Regions from separate parts of the Paenibacillus shunpengii genome, predicted to be linked through region 3. Evidence: riboswitches for the same ligand, from Rfam matches in the RefSeq annotation. Region 3 holds a riboswitch; each other region holds the start of a gene.

Region 1 (7,965 bases), on a different contig from region 3:
TGAGGATGTGCTTGCTATGTTCCCGGTGCTGCCTACGATGTACAAGCGGCAAGGTGGAGATCTAAGTGGAGGGCAGCAGCAGCAGCTCGCCTTTGCAAGAGCGCTGGCCGCGAGGCCTAAGCTTCTGCTGCTGGATGAGCCGACAGAAGGAATTCAGCCGTCGATTGTAGATGATATTCGCGATGTCATTATTCGGATTAAGAATCAGAAGGATACGGCCATTCTGCTCGTAGAGCAGAGCGAGGAATTTGTTCGCAGTGTGGCAGACTATATTTATGTCATGGATAAGGGTAGTATTGCGATGCATGGCAAGCCGGAGGATCTGGATCTGGCAGCATTTGAGCATTATCTCACGGTCTAGGTGGTTTAAACTAAGAAATACGGTATTACAAAAACACTCGCCCTGATTCGGAAGGAGTCCGTTCTAGGTGAGTTTTTTTTTGATGATTCATGAGCTATGTGAACGCTGGTGTTAACTAGCTCAAGGGGTGATCTAGAATCCTTGCATATTGCGGGTACAGCTTGCGAATGCATTCAGGGCATATATCATGGGTGAATTCGGCATGTGTATGCTTCTCGACAAAACTCTCCACAGTATTCCATTCATCTTCTTCATCTCTGATGCGCTTGCATACAGCACAGATCGGCAGCATTCCTCGAAGAGTTCGTATTTGGGAAGAGGCATCCTTGAGATGATGTTCAAGGTGTTTCAGGTGTGTGATATCAACGTGAGTAACGACAAGTCCTTTGAAGTCAGATTGGAGGGAGGTTTCATATAGAGATGCTTCCAGACGAAGCCATATGTAACTGTTGTCCCGCAGTATCCTGACTTCGCACACATAACCTGCCATGTTGTTGTTTAGTACTTCTTTGAGTTGATTGATAATGTTATTCATGCTGTGTGGACACGCCCCTGGAAATGACGCCATTAGATTGAAATAATTAGAACCCAGCCAATTGGTACTGGTAATACATTCATAACGGGACATCTTCTCGGGCAGAGGATGGTTGTACGAGCATATCGTTCCGTAAGCGTCAATAATGACAATGGTTGACTTGAAATCTTCGGACGAGGTCTTTATAAAAAAGGGTTCGGCTTCGGACAATAGTAGTCTCTCCCTACACTTATATTGACATTTTTAATGGATCAGAGGTGTTGTGTTGAGATTGAGTTTCTTCCAAAAAAAAGGTTGATCATATTATATACGTTCTTGCGTCATCTAACAATCATTAATCACTTACATACGTCGTTCTTTTGCGACAGCGTAAAGTGGAATTATGACGAAAAAAAGCACGCTGGCAGAGGAAGGGGGCCAGGCGTGCTTTAGATAGGGAGGGGCTTGGGAGGCCCTGAAGAGGTGAGCTGGAGGGGCCTTAGGCTTAAGCTCTTGTATGTTCAATACCGGATTCGTGGAAGGGGAAGCCCGGTATGAGGGATTGCATTGACAGAATTGAGCTCTGGAAGGGCTGGAGGCTTGCGCTTCTGGCTCTGTTCCATTCTTCTTCGAGGTCACTGTCCAGTACGCTGGACAAGGCGTCGAGATCGCGGGTTTCGATTTTTAATAGTCGTCTTGCGTGAATCAGGCATACATCCTTGGCAGCATGAAGATAACCGGAAGCTGCGTCGTCGGCGGTAACCTCAAGCTGAGTATTGATCCAGGCATGAACGACGGGGAGTGAGCCGACAGCATCATATCGATGGATAAGAGCTTCGAAATGCTCAAAGTCCATCCATGGATGCAGCGCTTTAGACAGTTTGATGAGACGCTTTCCCATGGCTCTGGAGGATTCCCGTTTGTAAGCAGGGGTTCGCTTGACGTGAAGCATCTTATCAATGAGGGCGATTCTCCACTCATCCTTCTGCTCTACTGCTGTGTAGATGGCCTTGATTGCCATGCCTTCCAACTGCACGAGACTTGGATGCAGCTCGCATCGCATGAATGTCTCCAGGTCGGTAGTCGTTTGGATCGTACCTTCCTCGATGTATGACTTAAGTCCGAAGGAATGAGAGAATCCTCCGACTTGAAGTGAGGAATCAAGCAGTTTTACATAATCAAGAAGCTTATTTCCTCTGTTCACCAGATTCGCCCCCTTATTGTGTTAAACGCGATAACCATCTTGGGTGAATTCATATGTTATGTATATGTCAATTTATCTTTGAATATCGGTATGTTTGATATGTATTTTTACATAAACATCCTTATACTGTCAATAATAAAACGGAATAATATCCTATAAACAGTTAAATACCTATTTTTAATGTAAGATATATTGACATTTACTTAACTTCACAGTCTTATCTAAAATCAAAAAATAAATTTTAAAATAATGACTTTACTTATGGTTGATAAGTGTGTATAATATATTTTGTTGGCACGAAAATGCTATACAAGATGCGCGGTCGTGGTGGAATGGCAGACACGCTATCTTGAGGGGGTAGTGGGTGTATACCCGTGGAGGTTCGAGTCCTCTCGACCGCATCATACGAAAGAGCTTGAAGCAATTTGCTTCAAGCTCTTTTTTTTGCTCAGTGTGGGTTTCGACGGGGATTACATGCAAAATTCTCATTTTAACAGCTTGGCGATATCCGCTTCAATCTTGTCCGGTGTCGTTTGTGGACTGTATCTTTTTACAATATTTCCGTTCTGATCGATAAGAAACTTGGTGAAATTCCACTTAATCGCCTTCGAGCCAAGTATACCTGGTGCACTGTCCTTTAAGTGCTTGAACAGCGGATGTGCCTCATCTCCATTGACTTTAATCTTCTCAAACATCGGGAAGCTCACACCATAGTTCATTTGGCAGAACTCTGCGATTTCATCATTTGAGCCCGGTTCTTGTTCGGCAAATTGGTTGCTGGGGAAACCGAGAATTTCAAAGGATTGGTCATTGAATTTGTCATATAGCTCCTGCAGTCCTTTGTATTGAGGGGTTAGTCCGCACTTGCTCGCTGTATTTACGATCAAGAGTACTTTTCCTTTGTACTCCTCCATGCTTAACTTCTGGCCTTTAAGTGTATTCACTTGGTATTGATAAATCGACATGCCTTCATCCATCCTTTTTATAAATTTGGAATATAAATGATGCTTGTATTGCCGTTTTCCATCAATCTCATTATATATATTGATAACAATTTAATTTTAAACAATATATGGAGAAAGTCAAACAAAGCTTAAGAATGGAGGGGGACGATTGTCGAAGGTAAACTTAGGCATTAGAATTAAACGAAATAACGAGATAAACTGAGAACAGATAAGCTGCATGCATATTGATGAATGTTTTACTCTTATTCTATCCAAAAACAACGCTAAATCGTCAAGATGAGCCGCTGAAGGAGCTTTACATCGATTTTCAACGGGTGTATGATTCATATCGTAAATCTTGAGCAAACGAACAACCGTTTATTTAAATAGTTTCTCATTGCTATGATCGCTTAATTTCTGCCTAATATGGCGGAGAGCGGGGGAACCAGAGTAAGGCAGCGTGCTTGATTCGGTGTGAGAGCCGAATGATACACGATGCATGGGGTGAATTCTGAACCGAAGATTCATGTGGAATGTCATATGGAATCATCAGGAACAGATAGGACGACTCTCACCGTCCGAATCCGACAGCTAACCTCGTAAGCTGTACAGAGCTGAACTAGAGATGTGGAAGAAATGCATGATTCTTTCCTTCACTTCGCTTAACGTGAATATTCTCTAGGTATCGTCTGTGCCAACGTTTGAGAGAGGAATGATAAATCTTGTGAGCGATCAGCCACAGAGGTTTAATCCTCTGTGGTTTTATTTATGCGCTGAATTTTTGTTGATCCAAAAAGCGGGGGACCCAGATGTGGATGCATCGATCCATGGGGTGAATTTCATGGCTATTGCCGTGAATAGGGCAATCTCTCTTGTCCGAATCCGACAGCTAACCTCGTAAGCGTAACAAAGGGAGAGGCAGCAAGCCGAGTAGCGCCTATATCGCAGGTCATGTTTTGCCATGTTCTGATATATAGGTGGGAGAGCACCGGGCATGCCTTTGATCGTCGGTGTTCTTTTTTTGTTGTCTTTTTCTATTACAGGGAGGAAATGATTGTAATGAGTGATGAAGTTATTTTAGTTACGGCACCAAATGAAGCGGCCAGAAATTTTATTCGATTATTAATGTACAAGAAGCTTTCTTTTGCTGTACTGACGAACAGTGCACAGGAAGAGAAGCAGGTCAAACGGCTTGGAGTAGAGCACATTATACGTATGGATACGGCGTTTACAAGTAAATGGCTGCTGCCTAATGCGGCGGTAGGACGTATTTTTATTTTTGAGAACAGCTTGAATCTGACCTGCCGGTTTTTGCAAATATGCAGACCCTGGACACGTAAGCCGATTACCATTATTACACAGCTGAATCATCCTCGCGGAGTATACCGCGGTATGGGCGCAGACCACGTTATTTTTACAATCAAGGGCGAAGTAGGATTTCTGTTAAATGGAGAACGGGCTGCTGTTAATTAATTGATCTGCACGCACACAGCGATAGAAGCAGGAGACTGCGGCTAATGGCTAGTGTAGGTGCTTACTATACAGTTTGCGTAATTAGATGCAGGATTGATATACTGGAGTTAAAGGAAACATAGCATGTGAGACTCGTGATATAAGCATGGGTCTCTTTTTCTATATTTACAGATGGAAAGGTAGAGAATGGCATTATGGGGAAGTTTGATCATGTGAAATGGCTCTTTTTTGATATAGGAGATACACTCGTAAATGAATGGGTTCCCGTTGATCACATTATCGGCCAATTTGTGAGAGAAGCAAATGGACTCGGGTATAACATTACAATGGAGGACGTACGCAGCAAATTTATTCAGAGCTATTCCAATTACATCGCTTCTCCCATGCAGTACGCGATTTCGGAGCTCGTGCCTTCCGAGGAGGACAGAGAGTATATCAAGCCTAGGCTTAAGTTTCAAAAGGAGCTCGAAGAGCCTTACGCTGAAGCTCGGTCTGTTCTTGAGCAGCTGGGCGAACGCTATAGGATCGGTATCGTGGCTAACCAAAGTCCGGGTACGGAAGAGCGGCTGGAGAAATATGGACTTCGTTCTTATGTAGATGTTATTGCATGTTCGGCCGAACAAGGCTTGTCTAAACCAGATGTGCGCTTATATCAATATGCACTGAAAACAGCCGGAGCTGAGCCCTCGGAATCCATCATGATCGGGGATCGTATTGATAATGATATTATCCCAGCCAAATCGCTTGGAATGATTACGATTCGAATTATGCAGGGTTACGGCCGCTACCAGCCTTTCACGAATGATAAGGATACACCGGACTATACTGTGAATAATCTGAACGCACTGACGGCCCTGCTTCTATAAACCTAATAATAAACTGAGGCTTATACAGCAGATAGTAGCTGCTGTGCAGAGGGACTGCGCTCCGATGGTTAGCAGCAAGCTAACAGCTGGGGCGCAGTTTTCCTGCGTTCAGGGAGTTGGTTCAAGAGTGACAGGCGGCTTATTCTAAAATAGGCAGGACATCCTCCCACACTGCGTCAAGGATAGACTGTATACGATCTTCCTCACTGTTAACAGCAATCACGGCTCTCCGGTCCGGTATGATCACGAGCAGCTGGCCGTGTGCACCATCCCCTCGATATGCTCCGTGAGAACACATCCAAAACTGACAGCCATAGCCGAGCGACCAGTCTCCTTCGCCGACAGAATCAATATGCTTGCGAGTCGCAAATTGAATCCATTCTGCAGGCACCAGCTGCTTGCCCTCGTAAGCCCCCTCATCCAGCAGCATTTGGCCGAATCTGCTTAATTCTTCGGTGCTGATCACGAGGCCTGCACATCCCAAAGTGACCCCGAGAGGCGAGGTTTCCCATTCCACATGATGTATACCCAGAGGATCAAACAAGCGGGAGTTCAAATAACGGTGGACCGTCTCACCGACGGCTGCCTGAATCAACGCCGAGATCATGAATGTATCGCCGCTGCTGTAAGTAAACTGTTTGCCGGGAGGGCGGTTCAGCGGCAGGGACAAATAGTATTTTGCCCAATCCTTCTCCGTCAGTGACTGCCGCTCCGGCAGCCATAGCGGTGGAGAGTCGTGTCCCGAAGACATCCGTAACAAATCATAAAGGGTGAGCTCATCCGGAGAAGGAAGCTGCGGATCCTGAGAGCGGTAAGTGGTGTTGTAGTTGAAAAATTCACCGAGCTTTGTATCCAGTGTGAGCTTTCCTTCCTCGATGGCAAGACCAGCGGCCATGCATGTAAATGATTTGCTGATTGAATGCTGCTGACGACGCATGTCTTGATCACGGTTCCATTCTCCAACCAGCCCGCCATCCTGCAGCACACGAATCGAAAAGACATTTAAGTCTTGTGATCTAATCTTCTTCTCAAAGCCGCTCAATGTACGTATCATAGTTTCCTCCATTCCTAATTCGCCAGCATGGATCTGACACAGGTTTCAGTACAAGTCATAGCTTCGAAACGTTTAGAACAGGGAATTAATTTCATAAATCAGCTTAAGGGAGATTAGGAGATTGATTCCAGTCCTCTGAATTTCGTGAAATATGGTATTACAGGCTCATTTGAAAGTCAATATCTTCAGCTGTGCTTTTTAGAGATCGGTAAAAAACCATGTAAACTGCATTGACAATCTTCAAGAGAAGAGCTTATGATAGGAATCGAAACGATTCGAAGAAAGCGATTCCAAATGACTTTATCATCGAAAAACAGAGGAATAACCGTAGAATAGTATGGTGAAACGATTCGAAAAAGTGGATCAGAAAGGAGATTTTTATGGCCTATATAGCAGTAGAGACAGGTTCGCCGACGCTTCGTATGACGACAAGCATCCATGTCATCTCTCCAACAGAATATGGGGAACGACCGAGTTGTACGCTTTATTTGCTCCACGGTGCAGGAGATAATGCGAGCACTTGGCATCGTATGACCACAATGGAGACGTATGCGCAGAAATATGGATGCACAGTCATCATGCCGGAGGCCAATCGAAGCTACTATACCGATATGGCGTATGGACTCGATTATTTTTATTACATCACGGAGGAGCTGCCCAGGACTTGTGCCAATCTCATCCACATGAACCAGGATCCCGAACTGACTTATGTCGCAGGATTGTCGATGGGAGGATACGGAGCACTTAAATGCGGGCTGACTTATCCAGAACGTTACCGTAAAGTCGTTTCATTTTCAGGGGTGACGGATATCCAGCAGAGACTGCACAGAAGTGACATGACCACTGACTTGATCAAGGAGATGCAAGGGGTATTCGGCACAAATCTGGAGGTACAGCCGCATGAAGATTTGTATGCGCTTGCCCGGGCTAGGGCTGAAGAAGGGACCCGTCTTCCATCCATACTTTGCTGCTGCGGGAGTGATGATCCTTTTATAGACATGAATCGAGAATTTGCCGCTTCTATGAATCATTCAACTTATAAATTCAAGTATGTAGAGAGCCCGGGAGCTCATGACTGGTCTTTCTGGGAAAGGCATTTAAGTACTGCTTTTGAATTTCTTTTTGAAGAAGCTTAAGAAGATTAGATCTATGAAGAGTGAGGAGATGCAAATTGAAACCAGCTGCTCTAGAGTCTGGGTCTGGTAAAAAAGTAAAGCCAGATCCAACCAGAAGCCGAAGACTGTTCTCAGAGATCTGGAAACACCGTATGACTTATACCCTGCTCATACCAGGGTTAATCTGGCTCATCCTGTTTGCTTATCTGCCGATGGGCGGGTTATCGCTCGCATTCAAGGAATATAAAGCGAACCTGGGCATATGGGGAAGTCCTTGGGTCGGCTTCGAGAATTTTGAATACGTGTTCAGAGACCCTGCCTTTATTGATGCGGTATGGCGAACGTTATATATCAACATTTTGAAGCTGGTCGTCCAGTTCCCGTTTCCGATATTGCTGGCACTGATGCTGAATGAGCTTCGGATGCGAAGAACG
Region 2 (7,965 bases), on a different contig from region 3:
CTGCAATTGTACAGCACTTATGCGGAACTGTTTGAACAGCTGGAAGGTCAATATGAACGAACGATTCATACAGATAAGGCAGTGGAGGAAGAAATTCGCACTGCAGCAAGCCGGATGGCCGAACAATTTCCCCATTTGTCTGAGAAGCAGCATCTGGTCGTTCGAAATATTTTGTTCATCGCCACATTATCGATCCAAACGACGTATCTGTATTCTCTGTCCAAACGTTATTTGAATGCCACCTTATTTCTATAAGAAAGGATGACTCATCAATCCCCAAGGATACAAAAAAAGACAGTCCTCGTACAAAAGGCATAGCTCTGTACGCGACTGTCTGATTTTTTGGTAGCTGATTATGGGTTAGTTACCTTTCATTCCATCCGCCAATAATACTCGAGAGCAACATACACTCCTCATCCTCCAGCTCGGCAATAAAGATGAGGCTCTCTTGATCCTCTGGATCGGAACAGTAAATTTCACGGCGTCCATCCTCATGATGAACAATGATGAAATTGGAACCTGCCTTCGTCTCCAATTGATACTTCATCCCTACACCGGGCAATTCAGATTTGAGAAGTTCCATGGGAATAATCCCCTTTCTTAGCGTTAATTCTTATTATAGTTCATACACTCAAAGCCGTATTTTACTATCTGCGAACATGTATTGCAAGCCAAATGCATTATATTTTTTGTAAAAGTATAAATATGTCTAAAGTCGACATATCCCGAGGAGATTAGGGGCGAAACGTCATAAACCTCTGTTTGTCAAGAGCTGTTGCTATTGTTTATAATATAATAGAAATTAATTATTCTTGTAGTTCCTGTTCATGTGTTATGAATTTGAACTAAATGTGTAAATACTCTTAGGTCTACTAACTCTCATTCATTTAACCTCATGCACTATCTTACTGCCATTTACCACTTCTTCAGTAATAACATCATTCCTTACCAACTTCACAAACAGACATACCTACATTACAACTTCATACCTGCGAATTCACTTCACCAGAAGCAGCTACAGTTAACTCATACCGATTCCTGAGGAGGCTCTTCCATGAACAAAAAAGAAGTGGTGGCCATGTTGCTGGCCGGAGGACAAGGTAAACGTTTGAAGGGTCTGACCAAAACTTTAGCCAAGCCTGCGGTTTATTTTGGAGGAACCTATCGAATTATTGATTTCCCGCTTAGTAATTGTGCTAATTCCGGAATCGATACAGTTGGTGTACTTACTCAGTATGAGCCGCTGATCCTTCATTCCTATGTTGGTATTGGGAGTGATTGGGACCTAAACCGACGTAAAGGCGGAGTATTTGTCCTTCCTCCGCACGAACGCGAAGGAAGTAACAGCTGGTATCGGGGTACCGCGGATGCGATTTATCGCAATATCCATTTTGTTGATCAGTATGATCCTGAGCATGTTCTAATATTGTCAGGCGATCATATCTACAAAATGAACTACGATGCCATGCTGCAGTACCATAAAGAGCGGGATTCGGATTGCACAATCTCCGTTATTGACGTTCCACTATCCGAGGCAAGTCGATTTGGACTGCTAAATACGAACGATAATTACGAGATTTTCGAATTTGAAGAAAAACCAGCGATGCCGCGCAGCACCCTTGCTTCCATGGGTGTGTACCTATTCAAATGGTCTGTGCTGCGTCAGCATTTGCTCGAAAGCGAGCAAGACCCAAATTCCACCTATGATTTTGGTAAAGATATTATTCCTCTTCTGCTCCGTAATGAGAAAAGGCTGTTTGCATACCCATTTGACGGTTATTGGAAGGATGTCGGTACCGTTCAAAGCCTATGGGAGGCTAATATGGACCTCTTGGTTGACGATCCCCCATTAAATTTGAATGATCCGAATTGGCGGATATTTTCCCGTAATCCCAATGAGCCTGCATGTTACATCTCCAAGGATGCGCAAGTACGCAGCAGTATCGTGAATGAAGGTTGTGTTGTGCACGGTGATGTGAACAGGTCTGTATTATTTTATGGCGTTGAGGTTGGAGAGGGAAGCGAAATTACAGATTCGGTGATCATGCCTAAGGTGAAGATTGGGAAGAACGTCAAGATTCATAAAGCGATCGTGAGTGAAAATATGATCATCAGAGACGGTTCTATCATAGGTGGAGAGGATCAGGATGAAATATTGCTCGTTGATGAAGCTTACAGACCTCATACCTATGGTTTGAAATAATATGAACAGGGACGGTGGCCGTTATATGCAACAGCTCATGGGTGTAGTGAACTTGGATCATGAACTCGATTTAATGAACGAATTAACTTATTTTCGCTGCGGCGCAGCCGTTCCATTTGCAGGCAGGTATCGTTTGATCGATTTTGTCCTGTCCAATATGATGCACTCCGGAGTACATAACATCGCTTTGTTTGTTCGTCGTAAATATCGATCCCTGATGGATCATTTAGGGGAAGGCGCGCCATGGGATCTGGACCGCAAGCATGGAGGATTATTCATATTGCCGCCGGATTGGAATGATCCCACGGACAGATCAAAAGGAGACCTGCAGCATTTTCATAACAATCGTGATTTTTTCCTGAGAGGGTCTGGAACACATATTATTCATACCGGCAGCCAGCATCTCTACACAGCTGATTATAGAGAGATGTTTAATTATCATATGGAAACACAGGCTGACATCACCCTGCTGTATAAAAAAGCAGATGAAATTCTCCCAGAATATGAATCAAGCATCCGAATCGATGTGGATAACGGATGGGTCACGGAGATGCATGGGGAAGGTGGACATCCCAATATCTATTTAGGTGCATTTATTGTAGAGAAGCAGCTGTTCCTGAAATTAATAGATCATTGTATTGCTCATGGCCACAATCATTTCTTTCGAGATGGAATACAGAACAATCTGACCAATCTCAAAATCGCAGCTTATGCTTATGATGGATATCATGCCGTGATTAACTCTGTGGACAGCTATTACCGCAACAGTCTGGAGCTGCTTCAGCAGGAACAGTACAATCAGCTGTTTAAATATCATGAGGTGCATACCAAGATTAAGTATGAGCCGCCAACTCGTTATTTGGAACAGGCCGAAGTCAGTAATTCCTTAATTGCGAATGGATGCGTTATTGGGGGAACGGTGGAGAACAGTATCATTTTTAGGGGTGTTAAGATACATAGCGGGGCGCGAATACGTAACTCGATTATTATGCAGAAATGCGTAATTGAGGAGAATGCGGTGCTTGAGAACGTGATATTGGATAAGGATGTACACTTGTCTGCGGATCGCAGGTTGATCGGTGATGCCAAGAAGCCCTATGTCATTGCGAAGAGCAGCCAAATCTAAACGTAATGCTCCAAGCCCTTGCTGTGTCATATACATCAGAAGGTCCAGGAATCATTCCTGGACCTTCTTCATTTATTTTATATGCTTGTACTATTGTTTGAACGATAATATATCGGGTAATGTAATTATAATCCAGCTCTCTCAGCAGAGGCCGGGCTCAGTATTCTTTTGGCTCCGTAGTACTTGGAGCTCCAGTATCCTTTGTTAATCGGTGTAATGGCGATCCCTTTGGATGAGGTAGCGGACACAAATTGATTGTTGCCAAGGTAAATTCCCACATGTGAAACACCGGATCCGCTGGTATTAAAGAAGACAAGATCTCCCTTTACAAGCTCGGATTTCTTGATAGCCTGTCCTTTATGGAATTGCTGTTTGGAGCTGTGAGGCAGATTCACACCAAGCTGCTTATATACATAACGAGTAAATCCGGAGCAATCGAATCCGGATAGAGTGGAACCACCAAATTGGTAAGGTATGCCTACGGTATTGTTAACTGTTTTAGATAGAATAGATGCGGATGCTTCTGTAACTCCTGCGGAGAATAATAGAGCGAACCCTAGTGCCGCTGCTGTTAGTGTCTTTTTCAAAGTAAATAATACTCCTTCCAATGCCTGCGAGGTTAGCTAAGGATTCGGTTGAAGGTTCCCTATGATCACTTTAATATTGATCAATTCACCCATAAATGGTCGGGTCCCCCGCTTCTTGGTGCGAGAATTCGGCAGTTATCAGTCATACACCTAATGATTTCGACAACGAAAGTGACATTAATGATTACGAAATTGTTACTTTATCTACTTTTGGATTTTATCATTCACTGGTATATTTATCAACTCTCTTTTCCGAAGTTTGGCATAGTTTTTTCGTTGTTGTGTAAAATAAATCGTGAAGTGCTCGTTAAACCGAAGGTATAGGAACTTTGGAAGGTGTTCATTCGTTCATAAATTTCTGACAAACTTGTCATTAGTTTTTGTCGAATTTAGTAGATTGAGGAGTTAAGTATCATCCAAGAATAGAAAATCCCTCACTTCCAGGATTGAAGTGAGGGATTTTCATATGATGAGTATGATATTTCTATTCATCGTGCTGCTCGATTACAATGATATATTCGTTCGAGTGAACTTCCAGTGTATATTCCTTGTTCTCAAACAAATAAGTAAATAATACAGTAACGTACCCTTTTAACAAATCGGATGGCAGAAGTCCTTCGATATTCACACGAACGATATATTCAATCTCTGCATATTGTCCCGGCTCAAGAACCCCTATGATGAGTATCCCGTCTATCAAATCTTGTATTGAGAAGGGCTTTATGGTCCCATCCTGGAAGTGCAAGATTCCCCTCATAAGCGCTGTACCCGGTGGAATGAGACCTCGCAGCGATAGAGCTGCTGCAAGATTTCCCGTATTGCGAACCAAGATTCGTATGGTGACCTCATCACCCCGCTCAACCCGGACAGGCTGTGAAGTGAGCTCCGCCTGAATAACAGGTGCAAGAAATAATACCTGGACCTCTGTCTCCTCACGAAGCGAGACCGTTCTGCTATCGGTCAGTCGATACGTAAACTGGAGAGCTGCTTGATTGATCAGATTCATCTGCGTAAATCGGGAATAGGGGGTGAAGGATACAAGGGCTCGGTACGTAATGACCGTTCTGGATCTCGGAAACAAAGTCCCCAGCCTTATGCCTAGCACAGGATTGGCATTGTGAACCTCGACCCCGTTGATTTGAACCGAATAATCTTCGAAGATAAGACCTTGTGGAAAATTCATATAGTAAACAGCCTCGATCGGGAGATCCCCTTCATTTAGTATCACAGCAGTAAACTGTACAGCGCCTCCATAGGTGACTTGACCAGGCATGACCGTTACGACCATGTTCACGACGGGTTCAACTGGGGAAAGAACGACTTCATTGGAACTGGTCTGTACAGGCACGCCGTCAGAGGTGTAAGCAACGAGTACTTCGCTCGATAAAGGACTACTAACGCTGAGCACACGAACTTGGTATGTCAGCTGTACAACCTCTCCAGGATTAATGACGGGAAGTATAAAGCCTTGAACAGGATCAAGACCCGGAGAGATGATACCGTTAAGTATCACACTCCCCGGAACAAAGCTCATTCCTGCAGAGAGCACTACGCTCAATCTCGCATTGAGCACGGGTACGGAGCCTGTATTTTGAATCGTTACAGTAAAAGTAATAACATCTCCAACAAAGGTTTGAAGCGTGTTGGCACGCTGAGATATGGTCAGCTGCGCATTGGCAATTGCAATCCGCACACCGTTAGAAGTGACGTATCTCGTGATGGTTCGGCCATCCAAAGTTTGAAAAGTATACGCTGCGCTTGCCACATTGAAGATCTCGTTAGAAGGCGGAAGGCTGGTGACAATGGCTTGAAAACTGATATTGGCTGCTGAGCTGCTGGCAACGATACCTATATTCAGAGGTGAAGAAATGTCTACACCCGGAAGAGGCTGCCCATTCCGAAGCACACTGTTAACAATAAATTGCAGACCTTCCGGGATCGCATCCTGCACAATAACCTCTGCATCGGCGTTCCCTGTGTTAGCAATGTTCAGCTCGTATGTGATGATGCTGCCTAATGCAGCTTGCGTAACGGAAGCTGATTTTTGAATCGTGATTACCGGGCCGGTTAGTGGAATGCTCACCAGGTTGGAATAAGCTACACCACCTGTTGCTCCTGATATAAAAGTAACCGACGTTTGGTTCTGAAGAAGGCGTTCCTGATTCGGATCCAGGCTCATATCAAGACAACCTGCACCTGGAATGTAACTGCGACAGAGGTACCTTCTTCGATCGTTCCTACATTGATGCCTGAATTTGGATTGGCTGAAGGTCTTGGTACACCGTCTACGGTAACACTGCCTGTGACAAAAATTGTGCCAATTGGTACAGGGTCAACCATGATGACATTGTTCACTTCTGTAATCCCGTTATTGGTAATAACGACAGTATATGTAATGACATCTCCCACGACAGCATCAATTGCAGGGGAGCTCTTCACTACAGTAACATCTGGCGATGATACCGGAATAACCAGCACATTAGAGCTGATGGTTCCATACAATACACGCCCATCTGGCGGTGAGTACGTATAATTGCCGGTCGCTTGATTGACTAACTGCTGAGGATTCGGCAGCGTATCAACAACAACTTGAAGGGTAACGGTAATGGATACGCTATTTCCAGGCTGTACCAGCCCGACTGGTATGCCGGTGCCCGGATTTGCTCCCGGTTGCGGAACTCCATTAATGAGTACGCTGTTCGGAATGAGCACGGTGCCTGTTGGCAAGTCATCAAACAAGACCATATCTGCTGGCAGATTGCCGTTATTCGTCAAGCTCAGGAAATACACAATTGTATCCCCAACGGTCGCGTTGGATGAGCTTGCCGTTTTGACGAGATTCAAGATCGGCTGATAGATTGCAGTAGATACCGTATTGGAATAAGAAGCTCCCGTAAAGGTTCCTGTTGTAAAGCTGATCGATGATTGGTTCTCAATAATATATGGCGCTGGGGGCAAAGCATTGATACTGACTGCAAAATTAACGGTTGCTGATGCTCCGGGTGCAAGTGTACCGATGCTGATCCCTCCGGCTGGATTTGCACTAGGCTGGGTAACGCCATTAATCGTAACACTGCCAGGAACGAAGCTGCTCTGGGACGGAAGAACATCAGATAGAACCGCGTTACTGACATTTGTAATCCCGTTATTGGTAATTACAACACTGTAAGTTATGGTATCGCCAACCACTGCTGTAGGCACCGAGACACTCTTGACTAATGAAACATTCGGCGAAGAGACCGGAATCTGCAGCAGATTGGAAGCAAAGGAGCCATTTAACGTACGGCCGTCAGGCAATGTATAAGTAAAGGTTGAATTCGCCTGGTTGGATAGCTGCTGGCTTACAGGCAGGCTGTCTACCGTTACAGAGAAGAGGACAGTAGCTGTTGTCGAGATGACCCCGAGGTCAATACCTGCAGCCGGATTTGCACCTGCTATAGGAGCTCCATTTACAATGACGCTGTTAGGGACCAGTGTTGTTCCGGCGGGAATGTTATCAGTAAGAATGACATTAGCTCCATAATTACCTGCATTCGAGTATACGATGCTGTAAACGACGATATCTCCGACGGTTGCATTAGCCGTATTGGCGGACTTTACGGCCGTTAGGATCGGTTGGAATACTGGAGTCGACACGGTATTCGAGAAGGTACTTCCTGAGAAGGTACCGGAAGTAAAGGTAACCGTTGTGCGGTTAGTAAGCTCAGCAGGTGTTGTCGGAGGCAGAGCGTTTACCTGTACCTGAAAAGTAACATTGACACTGGCACCCGGCGGAATGCTTCCAATGTTGATGCCGGTAGAAGGATTGGCAGCGGGAATAGATACTGCATCTACCGTTACACTTCCGGGAACAAAGGTTGCAAATGAAGGCAGCGGGTCACTCAGAATTACATTGTTTACCGCTGCGATGCCGTTATTCGTGACATTTACACTGTAAGTATTTACATCACCTACTGATAGCGCCGTCAGCGCAGAAATTTTTACTACCGCGACATCTGGAGCAGAGACGGTTATAACAGAGACATTGGAGGCGGTGTTGTCGCTTAAGG
Region 3 (7,965 bases):
TCCATCATGACTTGGACACATCCGGGAACCAAAACCGTAAATGAATTATATTTTCATCTATATCCCAATGCTTTCTCCTCTGATCAGACAACCTTTATGAAGGAGTCCGGCGGAAAGCTTCGAGGTGATGTTATGCCGAAGGACGGCTATGGCTCCATGAAGCTTACCGAGATCAAAACGACAGAAGGATTGTCGCTATTGCATCGCATTCAGTATGTCCAGCCGGACGATGGCAATATGAACGACCGCAGTCTTGTGAAGGTTCGTCTGCCCAAGCCTGTCAAAGGGGGCGAAAGCATTACATTGAACATAGCCTTTGAAGTCGAGCTGCCTAAAATTTTTGCCCGGATGGGTACAGCCGATGAATTTGTCATGGCAGGTCAGTGGTTTCCTAAAATAAGTGTCTACGAGCCTGCTGGCAGACGTAATCGGACAACCGAGGGATGGAACCTTCACCAATATCATGGGAACTCAGAATTCTATTCCGACTTCGGCATTTATAGTGTACGGATAAAAGTCCCTGAGGATTATATCGTCGCTGCAACCGGATTCCCGACCAAGCCATACACGAAGCAGGATGGCCAGAGGATTTACCAGTTCTATGCTGATGATGTTCATGATTTTGCCTGGGCGGCTTCACCGAACTTTATCGTAGCTGAGGAGCCATTCTCCTCACCAAATGTTCCGGGAGTACGCATTAAGCTGTATCTTGATCCGGCTCATGCGGATCTGAAGGATCGCTATTTTTACGCAGCCAAATCTGCACTTTCTAATTACAGCGACTGGTACGGAAGGTACCCTTACTCTACCCTGTCCATCGTTGTTCCTCCTATAGAAGCGAATGGCGCGGGAGGAATGGAATATCCGACACTGATTACTGCCTTTGGCGCGGATGACACCTCTCCTGGTTATGAGCTCGAGAGAACCGTCATTCACGAGATTGGCCATCAATATTTCTATGGCATGATCGCGAGCAATGAATTTGAAGAAGCTTGGCTGGATGAAGCATTCACCTCCTATGCAGAAGATCGCCTAATGGAACAGGAATATGGTCTAACTCCCAATCTGCCGCTGCAATCTGCATCGATGAGCTCGCCTGCTCCACTTACACAGGAAGCCTGGAAGTATGACTCTCATAATCACTATGCAGAGAATGTATACACAAGAGGCAAACTCGTCCTCCTGGGTATAGAACAGCAGGTGGGTACCAAGAAGATGGATCAGATTATGGCTACCTATGCAGCCAAGTATCGGTTCAAGCATCCGACGACTGCTCAATTCCAAAAGGTTGTAGAGCAGGTTACCCGCAGATCGTGGGACACCTATTTTGACCAATATATTTATGGCAGCCAAATGGCTGATTTCTCCGTAGATTCCATCGCCATCAAGGAACAGGGGACATCCGAGGAGCCAAGCTATATTTCCTCGATCAGAGTGGCGAAGAATGCAGGCGATTACTCAGAGATTCCTATCGTATTTACTTTTGCAGACGGGCATATGATTCGCAAGGTATGGGACGGTAAAGGTGGAGAAATCATCTACAACCTGACTTACAAATCTCCGCTGGATTGGGCAATGGTTGATCCTGAGTACTCCATCACACTTGAGAACAAGCATATGAACAACTACTTAAAAGCTGAAGGAGATGAAGTATTGGAGACCCGGTTTAATATCAGTATTACCAAAGTGTTGGAGCTCTTGCTCGGAAGTCTGTCATGGTGAGGTGTATAGTGGATGAAATCTTATCTCTCCGAAGGTTTTAAGTTAGTGAAGCGTCATTTTCTAATCGTCATCTTCTTGTTTCTGTACCAACTGCTATGGGGTGTTCTTCTGTACAAAGTCGTGTCCTCTGCGGTCATCCCCTTGCTTATGCGCTATCCAGATCCCCCTCCTCATGAGCTCAGCCAGATCTTGTTCTGGTTAGAGGGGCAGATCAGCTTGAGCACCAGCTCCACAGTCCATGAATATGTATGGCTGCTTGTCCTCATGTTCATTTTAAGGATGCTCATTACTCCACTGATTCGGGCGGGTTTGTTCCACAGCCTTCATGAAGAGTCAAGCACCAAAGGCTTCTCCTTTTTTCGAGGGACACTTAAGCACTGGAAAAAGACATCGTTACTCTATCTCATTGAGATCATATTGCTGCTGCTGCCTGCCTACTGGATCCTTCCAAAGGTGCTCCCCATTCTCATGAATGCAGTCTACAATCAGAATCTTCTTCTGCAGGCGGCTCCTTACGTCATCTTATGGATCGTTTATGCCTACATCATCAAGCAGCTGCTCCTATATGTCCAGTTTGGACTGACAGGCAATCGAAGCGGCCTTGGTGCTGTATGGATCTGCCTCCGTCATGCACTTCCTGTCACTGGAGTTGCCCTGACACTTAGCACACTTGCCATTCTGCTGTTCAGTGCTTTCACGGCCGTATCTCTCATATGGACAGGACTTTTAGCCCTGATTCTTCAGCAGTCTTATCATCTCGTTCGATCACTCATCAATGTATGGAAGATTAGTTCTCAATTCAGTATTTGGCGATCCAATAGCGAAGATGCCTGAATTTATTGTCTCAATTAATATCCTACCTCTCTTGTCCAAACCGCACTCCAGCGCGAATACAACGCTTTCATAGCAGAAATTAAGTCCGACTGCTTAACGTCAAAAAAGTTCACAAGTCTCGCTCTTTTCCTAGAGTGAGGCTTGTTTTTTGTAATATTTTATCTAAAAAACGATTGCCAAATTTACACAATCTCTGTTACAATAGGCCCAGAACTTCTAGTAACAACTTTGTAATAATTGTTGTAACTTTTACTAACTAACTAAGTACATAGTCTTACAAGAGTGAGCGACTTTCACAGGTGCACATCATTAGAACAGCCAAATTCCTGGCATCTGGGAAGCGGGGGAACCACTTTTATGGGTGAATTGATCTCGCAACGTAAGTGATCATAGGGGAACCTTCTACCGAATCCTTAAGCTAACCTCGCAGGCATTGGAAGGGGATTATTTTTTCTTGAAAAAGTCACTAACTGCTGCAGCACTGAGTCTTGCTATTGCATTCTCCATCGGAACAGGAAGTGCATTCGCCGATTCCAAAATGGACAAGGTCATTGATAACGCTAAGGGAACCGAATATAAATATGGCGGTACGACTTTAAACGGATTTGATTGCTCTGGTTTTACCATGTATGTATTTGATAAACTCGGCATCGATCTGCCTCATCAATCTGGTTCTCAATACAAAATGGGCAAGTCTGTATCCCGTTCTGAGATGAGACCTGGCGACCTTGTATTTTTTAACACAAGCGGAAATGGTGTATCCCATGTCGGCATCTTCGTAGGTGACGGTAAATTTGCACATGCTTCCTCCTCCAAAGGAGTTATTATCAGCAAGCTGGACGAGAGCTACTATGAAAAACGTTACATTGGTGCAAAACGTATCATGAGTACAGAAGAATACGAAACTGCTGCATTAGATTAAGCAACATTGTGCTGGAACGAACCTTATAGCTCGAAGATTAGATTACTAAATAGTAATCCATCTTCGGGCTTTTTATATTATATTAGGGATGACTATTGGATGAGGGATGGCAAAGGAGACGATGACATGACGCAGAAAGGAACGACCTTTCATGCCCTTCCTATGAGTGAAGAGCATGCAGCTGAGATCTGCACTTGGCAGTACGAACCTCCTTATAACATATACGGCTGGCTGCCCTGGGAGCAGATGAAGGCACTTGAGATTGAATTCGGCGACCCTAAGCTCCGAGATACACAGTATTTATCCATTGTAAATGATACTGGTGAGCTATATGGCTTCGCACAATTATTTCCTCTAGCCGGTGTGACCCGGCTTGGTCTAGGCTTGAGACCTGACCTGTGTGGGCAGGGGTTAGGGGCTCCCTTTGTAAGCACCATTGTACAGGAGGCTGCTTCCCGGCAGCCGCAGAATGAGATTGATCTTGAAGTTCTCACCTGGAATAAAAGAGCGATCCGCACTTATGAAAATGCGGGATTTACCATTCATGATACCTATGAGCGTCTTACTCCAGAGGGCCCCAAGTTGTTCTTCTGTATGGTGTATACCGGAGTAAAGCTCAAATAGACATGATTGTCTCTCCTAACTTTTGTTTAAATATTTACCATAAAATACTATGAAGCAGGTTCATGATCCTTTATAATAAATGAAGGATTGTACATAGTAGGAGGACACAACGAATGAAGAAATGGATCATGAGTGGGTTATTTTTCTTCGCTTGCGCTTTTGCCCTCGTGTTAATGTTTACGGTTCCAGGAAGAGAACATGTGGCTGAAGAGGAACAGCCTCCGGCAATGCCCGAGGTAACGCTAGACGCTGCGGCTGCTGAGGAGAAGGCGAAGGCAAGCTGTATTACTTGTCACGGTAACCAACTGGAAGGCGGTATGGGACCGTCACTGCAAACCATTGGTGCAGAACATGATGCCAATAAGCTGTACCAGATTATTAGTGAAGGCACAAGCGGCGGGATGCCGGCGTTTGAAGGTCAGCTCACAGAAGAAGAGATTGCGAACCTTGCTTTGTGGCTGGCCGAGAAGAAGTAGAATCATATAACTTAAATAAAACACGCCTGCAAGAGTTTGTATCTGTCATCAGAACGCACTCCTACAGGCGTGTTTTGTTAATTCCATTGCAGCTTAATTTTGCATCATTCTATCGTAAGCTTCATTATATTGTTGTGCTTCTTTAATATCGATCGCTGTTATTCCTCCATCATCCCATGAAGTGAGCCGCAGTGTGACCACTTTATGATCGATGGTGATAAAAGGGTGATGATTGAATGCTTCGGATATTAATCCGACTTCATCAACAAAGGCAATCCCCTTCATGAAGCTGGTAAACGTGAACTTACGGACAATCCAGCGCCCCTCTTCGTATTCCCAGCCCTCAAGTTTATCTAGATGAGCTTCTACTTCCTCTTGTGTAAAGACCATCGCTTCAATCTAACCTCCTTGATAAGACGTACTTACATTCAGCAGACCCGGTGCCTCACGTAAATACAGGCACTGCAATAAATGCAGTAAAAGAATGCTAAGCATATCAGCAAGCTTAGGTGCAATTCTATCTCTATATTTACTGATATCTTACAATAAGGAACCGTTTGCTATCTGGTAAACGGCTTATCGTGTTCCATCTTATCATGTAAGCGATCCTAATTCCAGCGCCCCATTAGCCCTAAATCAGGGTTACGAAGTCCAGTTCATCCTCGCCTATCAATATATTCAGACGATGATTTTCCTTATCGTGAATCACGACTCCACTTCCAACCGTGATCATGGATTCGCTTCCCAGCGCGTAGAACAAATCTTCTGCAAGCGCTTCATCCACCTCGCGTCGGTCTGCGGCTCCAAGCCGCTCCCAGTCCTCTTCTTCCATCTCGAAGAACGTATATCGATCCGGAATTTTTGCAATAGCCTTTATCAAATCTTCTAATATGTCGCTATACTCACGTCCATGTTTTACGCCCATATGTGTGTTCACTCCATTTTTAGTATCGTGTTTCTATTATACCGGAAAATTAACCCTTCACAAAAATGAATAACGTGTCGATAAATATTATAAATCAAAGGGATATCTTGAAAGGATTCAGATTAAATCTCATGGATGAGGTGTATGATGGAAATTTCAACAATTATTGGACTGATACTAGGGTTAGTGTCCCTAGTTGTAGGTATGATCTTTAAGGGTGCACCACTTATTAATTTGGTGAACAACCCTGCAGCTTACCTGATTATTTTTGGTGGTACGGCGGCTACTATTTTTATGGCATTCCCCATGTCAGAGGTCAAAAAAATACCCAAGCTGTTTAAGATTGTCTTCATGAAGCAGAAGATGATTGATAAGGTATCACTGATCAGCATGTTCTCCGAGTGGGCATCCATTACACGCCGCGAAGGACTCCTCGCACTCGAGGCAAAAGTAGATGAAATCGACGATAACTTCCTGCGCAGCGGGATGCGTATGATTATAGACGGCAATGATCAGGAATTTGTCAGTGACGTCTTGATGGAGGACATTCACGCAACGGAGGAACGACACAAGACAGGTGCATTGATCTTTTCTCAAATGGGTATGTATGCTCCTACGCTTGGTGTTCTTGGCGCGGTTGTCGGTCTTATCGCCGCCCTTGGCGATCTGAGTGATATGGACAAGCTGGCTCACGCCATCGCAGCTGCCTTTATTGCGACCCTGTTAGGTATATTTACAGGATATGTGCTCTGGCACCCTATTGCGAATAAGCTCAAGCGTATTTCCAAAAAAGAAGCCGAGCTTAAATTAATGATGGTCGAAGGTCTGTTGTCCATCCAATCCGGTGTATCCACCATTGCGATCAATCAGAAGTTGTCCGTATTCCTGACCCCGAGCGAACGTGCAGAGCTTGCAAGCAAGGAGGGAAGTACAGGTGAAAAAGACTAAGAAAAGACATGAAGAGCATGAAGAGCATGTAGATGAGAGCTGGCTGCTGCCCTACTCTGACCTCATGACATTGCTTCTTGCCTTGTTTATCACGTTGTTCTCCATGAGCTCCATTGACGCTCAGAAGTTTGAACAAATGGCGAGTGCTCTAAGCAGTGCACTTAATGGCGGTACAGGCGTTCTGGATAACAAGTCTGCCTTCCCCACCGATCCCAGCATGGACTTAGGCAATGAATCGACTCCGCCCAAAAATCCGGAGACTTCTCAAGAGGCTCAGCTCGCGAAGCAAGAGCAGGAAGAGCTGGAGAAGCTGAAGAAGCAGCTCGATCAATATATAAGCAAGAATGGTCTCACTGATCAGCTGGATACCAAGCTCAATCAATCACAGCTTATGATCACCATCGCGGACAATGCTGTCTTTGCTTCAGGGCAAGCGATAGTGAAGCCCGAGGCAAGAGTTCTAGCTAAGAATATATCCCGCATGCTTCAGCAATTTCCTGACTATGATGTCATTGTTACCGGTCACACGGATAATATGCCTATCAACAATGCACAATACAATGACAACTGGGATCTGAGCAGCGACCGGGCATTAAATTTCTTGAAAATTATGCTGCTGAACACGAATTTGGATCCTTCGAAATTTACACCTAGCGGTTATGGTGAATATCACCCTGTCGCTTCTAATGATACACCAGAAGGGCGAGCCCAGAATCGACGTGTCGAAATTTCAATTATTCGAAAATACACAGGCAGCTCTAACACGATGAGTGTGGAGTAATTAATCAACCGAACAGCGAATAGGTCAAATAAATGAGAAAGCCTCCACTCTTGATGGAGGCTTTCTTATATGGTCATTGCTCATACTTGTTTAGAACAACTTGTAATTCAATAGCTTCCCTAACTCCGATTTCTCCTGCTCGCTTAATTCTCTCCAGGTACCTGTCGCCTGCGACCCGAGATGAATGTTCATGATTCGAATTCTCTTCAGTTTACGCACTTCATATCCAAACGCACTGCACATCCGCCGGATTTGCCGATTCTTTCCTTCCGTCAGAATGATGCGAAAGGTCTTCTCGGAGATGCGAGTCACCGTACAAGGCAGTGTTCTCTCACCTAGAATCTTCACACCGCTGGACATTCCTCTCAGGAAAGACTCTGTCACCGGCCTGTTCACAGTCACGATATATTCCTTCTCATGCTTTCCTTCAGCGCGCAGAATTTTATTCACGATGTCTCCATCATTCGTCATTAAGATCAGACCCTCTGAATCCTTGTCCAACCGTCCAATAGGAAAAATGCGTTCTTTATGACCTACAAAATCGACGATATTCCCTTCAATGTGCTGCTCTGTTGTACTAGTAATGCCGACAGGCTTGTTTAATGCAATATATACGGTGTTGCCTTTGGCACGCAGCGGCTTCCCATCAACCAGCACTTCGTCCCCTTCCTCTGCCTGACTGCCCAGCACAGCCACAACTCCGTTAATTGTTACTTTACCGCTGTCTACCAGC

What was found. A riboswitch is a leader RNA that binds a small molecule or an ion and turns the genes downstream of it on or off. The one in region 3 is predicted to bind cyclic di-AMP.
Region 1: another riboswitch for cyclic di-AMP. It lies ahead of ACFSVM_RS03255 (hypothetical protein); the one in region 3 lies ahead of ACFSVM_RS19190 (C40 family peptidase).
Region 2: another riboswitch for cyclic di-AMP. It lies ahead of ACFSVM_RS07640 (C40 family peptidase); the one in region 3 lies ahead of ACFSVM_RS19190 (C40 family peptidase).

The regions. Positions count from the first base shown of each region.
Region 1 is NZ_JBHUMJ010000002.1:725,011-732,975, forward strand. It holds gene urtE (urea ABC transporter ATP-binding subunit UrtE) at 1-361, shown strand, start outside; gene ACFSVM_RS03235 (hypothetical protein) at 477-1,106, opposite strand; gene ACFSVM_RS03240 (urease accessory protein UreF) at 1,381-2,079, opposite strand; tRNA gene ACFSVM_RS03245 (tRNA-Leu) at 2,398-2,480, shown strand; gene ACFSVM_RS03250 (glutathione peroxidase) at 2,565-3,044, opposite strand; cyclic di-AMP (ydaO/yuaA leader) riboswitch at 3,421-3,644, shown strand; cyclic di-AMP (ydaO/yuaA leader) riboswitch at 3,785-3,942, shown strand; gene ACFSVM_RS03255 (hypothetical protein) at 4,083-4,496, shown strand; gene ACFSVM_RS03260 (HAD family hydrolase) at 4,709-5,362, shown strand; gene ACFSVM_RS03265 (serine hydrolase domain-containing protein) at 5,502-6,416, opposite strand; gene ACFSVM_RS03270 (alpha/beta hydrolase) at 6,797-7,552, shown strand; gene ACFSVM_RS03275 (ABC transporter permease) at 7,588-7,965, shown strand, end outside.
Region 2 is NZ_JBHUMJ010000002.1:1,602,613-1,610,577, forward strand. It holds gene ACFSVM_RS07620 (DUF1836 domain-containing protein) at 1-255, shown strand, start outside; gene ACFSVM_RS07625 (hypothetical protein) at 365-583, opposite strand; gene ACFSVM_RS07630 (glucose-1-phosphate adenylyltransferase) at 1,055-2,203, shown strand; gene glgD (glucose-1-phosphate adenylyltransferase subunit GlgD) at 2,229-3,329, shown strand; gene ACFSVM_RS07640 (C40 family peptidase) at 3,455-3,916, opposite strand; cyclic di-AMP (ydaO/yuaA leader) riboswitch at 3,923-4,060, opposite strand; gene ACFSVM_RS07645 (DUF11 domain-containing protein) at 4,401-6,095, opposite strand; gene ACFSVM_RS07650 (beta strand repeat-containing protein) at 6,092-7,965, opposite strand, start outside.
Region 3 is NZ_JBHUMJ010000006.1:12,735-20,699, reverse strand. It holds gene ACFSVM_RS19200 (M1 family metallopeptidase) at 1-1,722, shown strand, start outside; gene ACFSVM_RS19195 (hypothetical protein) at 1,735-2,556, shown strand; cyclic di-AMP (ydaO/yuaA leader) riboswitch at 2,863-3,004, shown strand; gene ACFSVM_RS19190 (C40 family peptidase) at 3,011-3,478, shown strand; gene ACFSVM_RS19185 (GNAT family N-acetyltransferase) at 3,605-4,102, shown strand; gene ACFSVM_RS19180 (c-type cytochrome) at 4,216-4,578, shown strand; gene ACFSVM_RS19175 (4a-hydroxytetrahydrobiopterin dehydratase) at 4,672-4,968, opposite strand; gene ACFSVM_RS19170 (hypothetical protein) at 5,210-5,503, opposite strand; gene motA (flagellar motor stator protein MotA) at 5,651-6,451, shown strand; gene motB (flagellar motor protein MotB) at 6,438-7,232, shown strand; gene ACFSVM_RS19155 (pseudouridine synthase) at 7,323-7,965, opposite strand, start outside.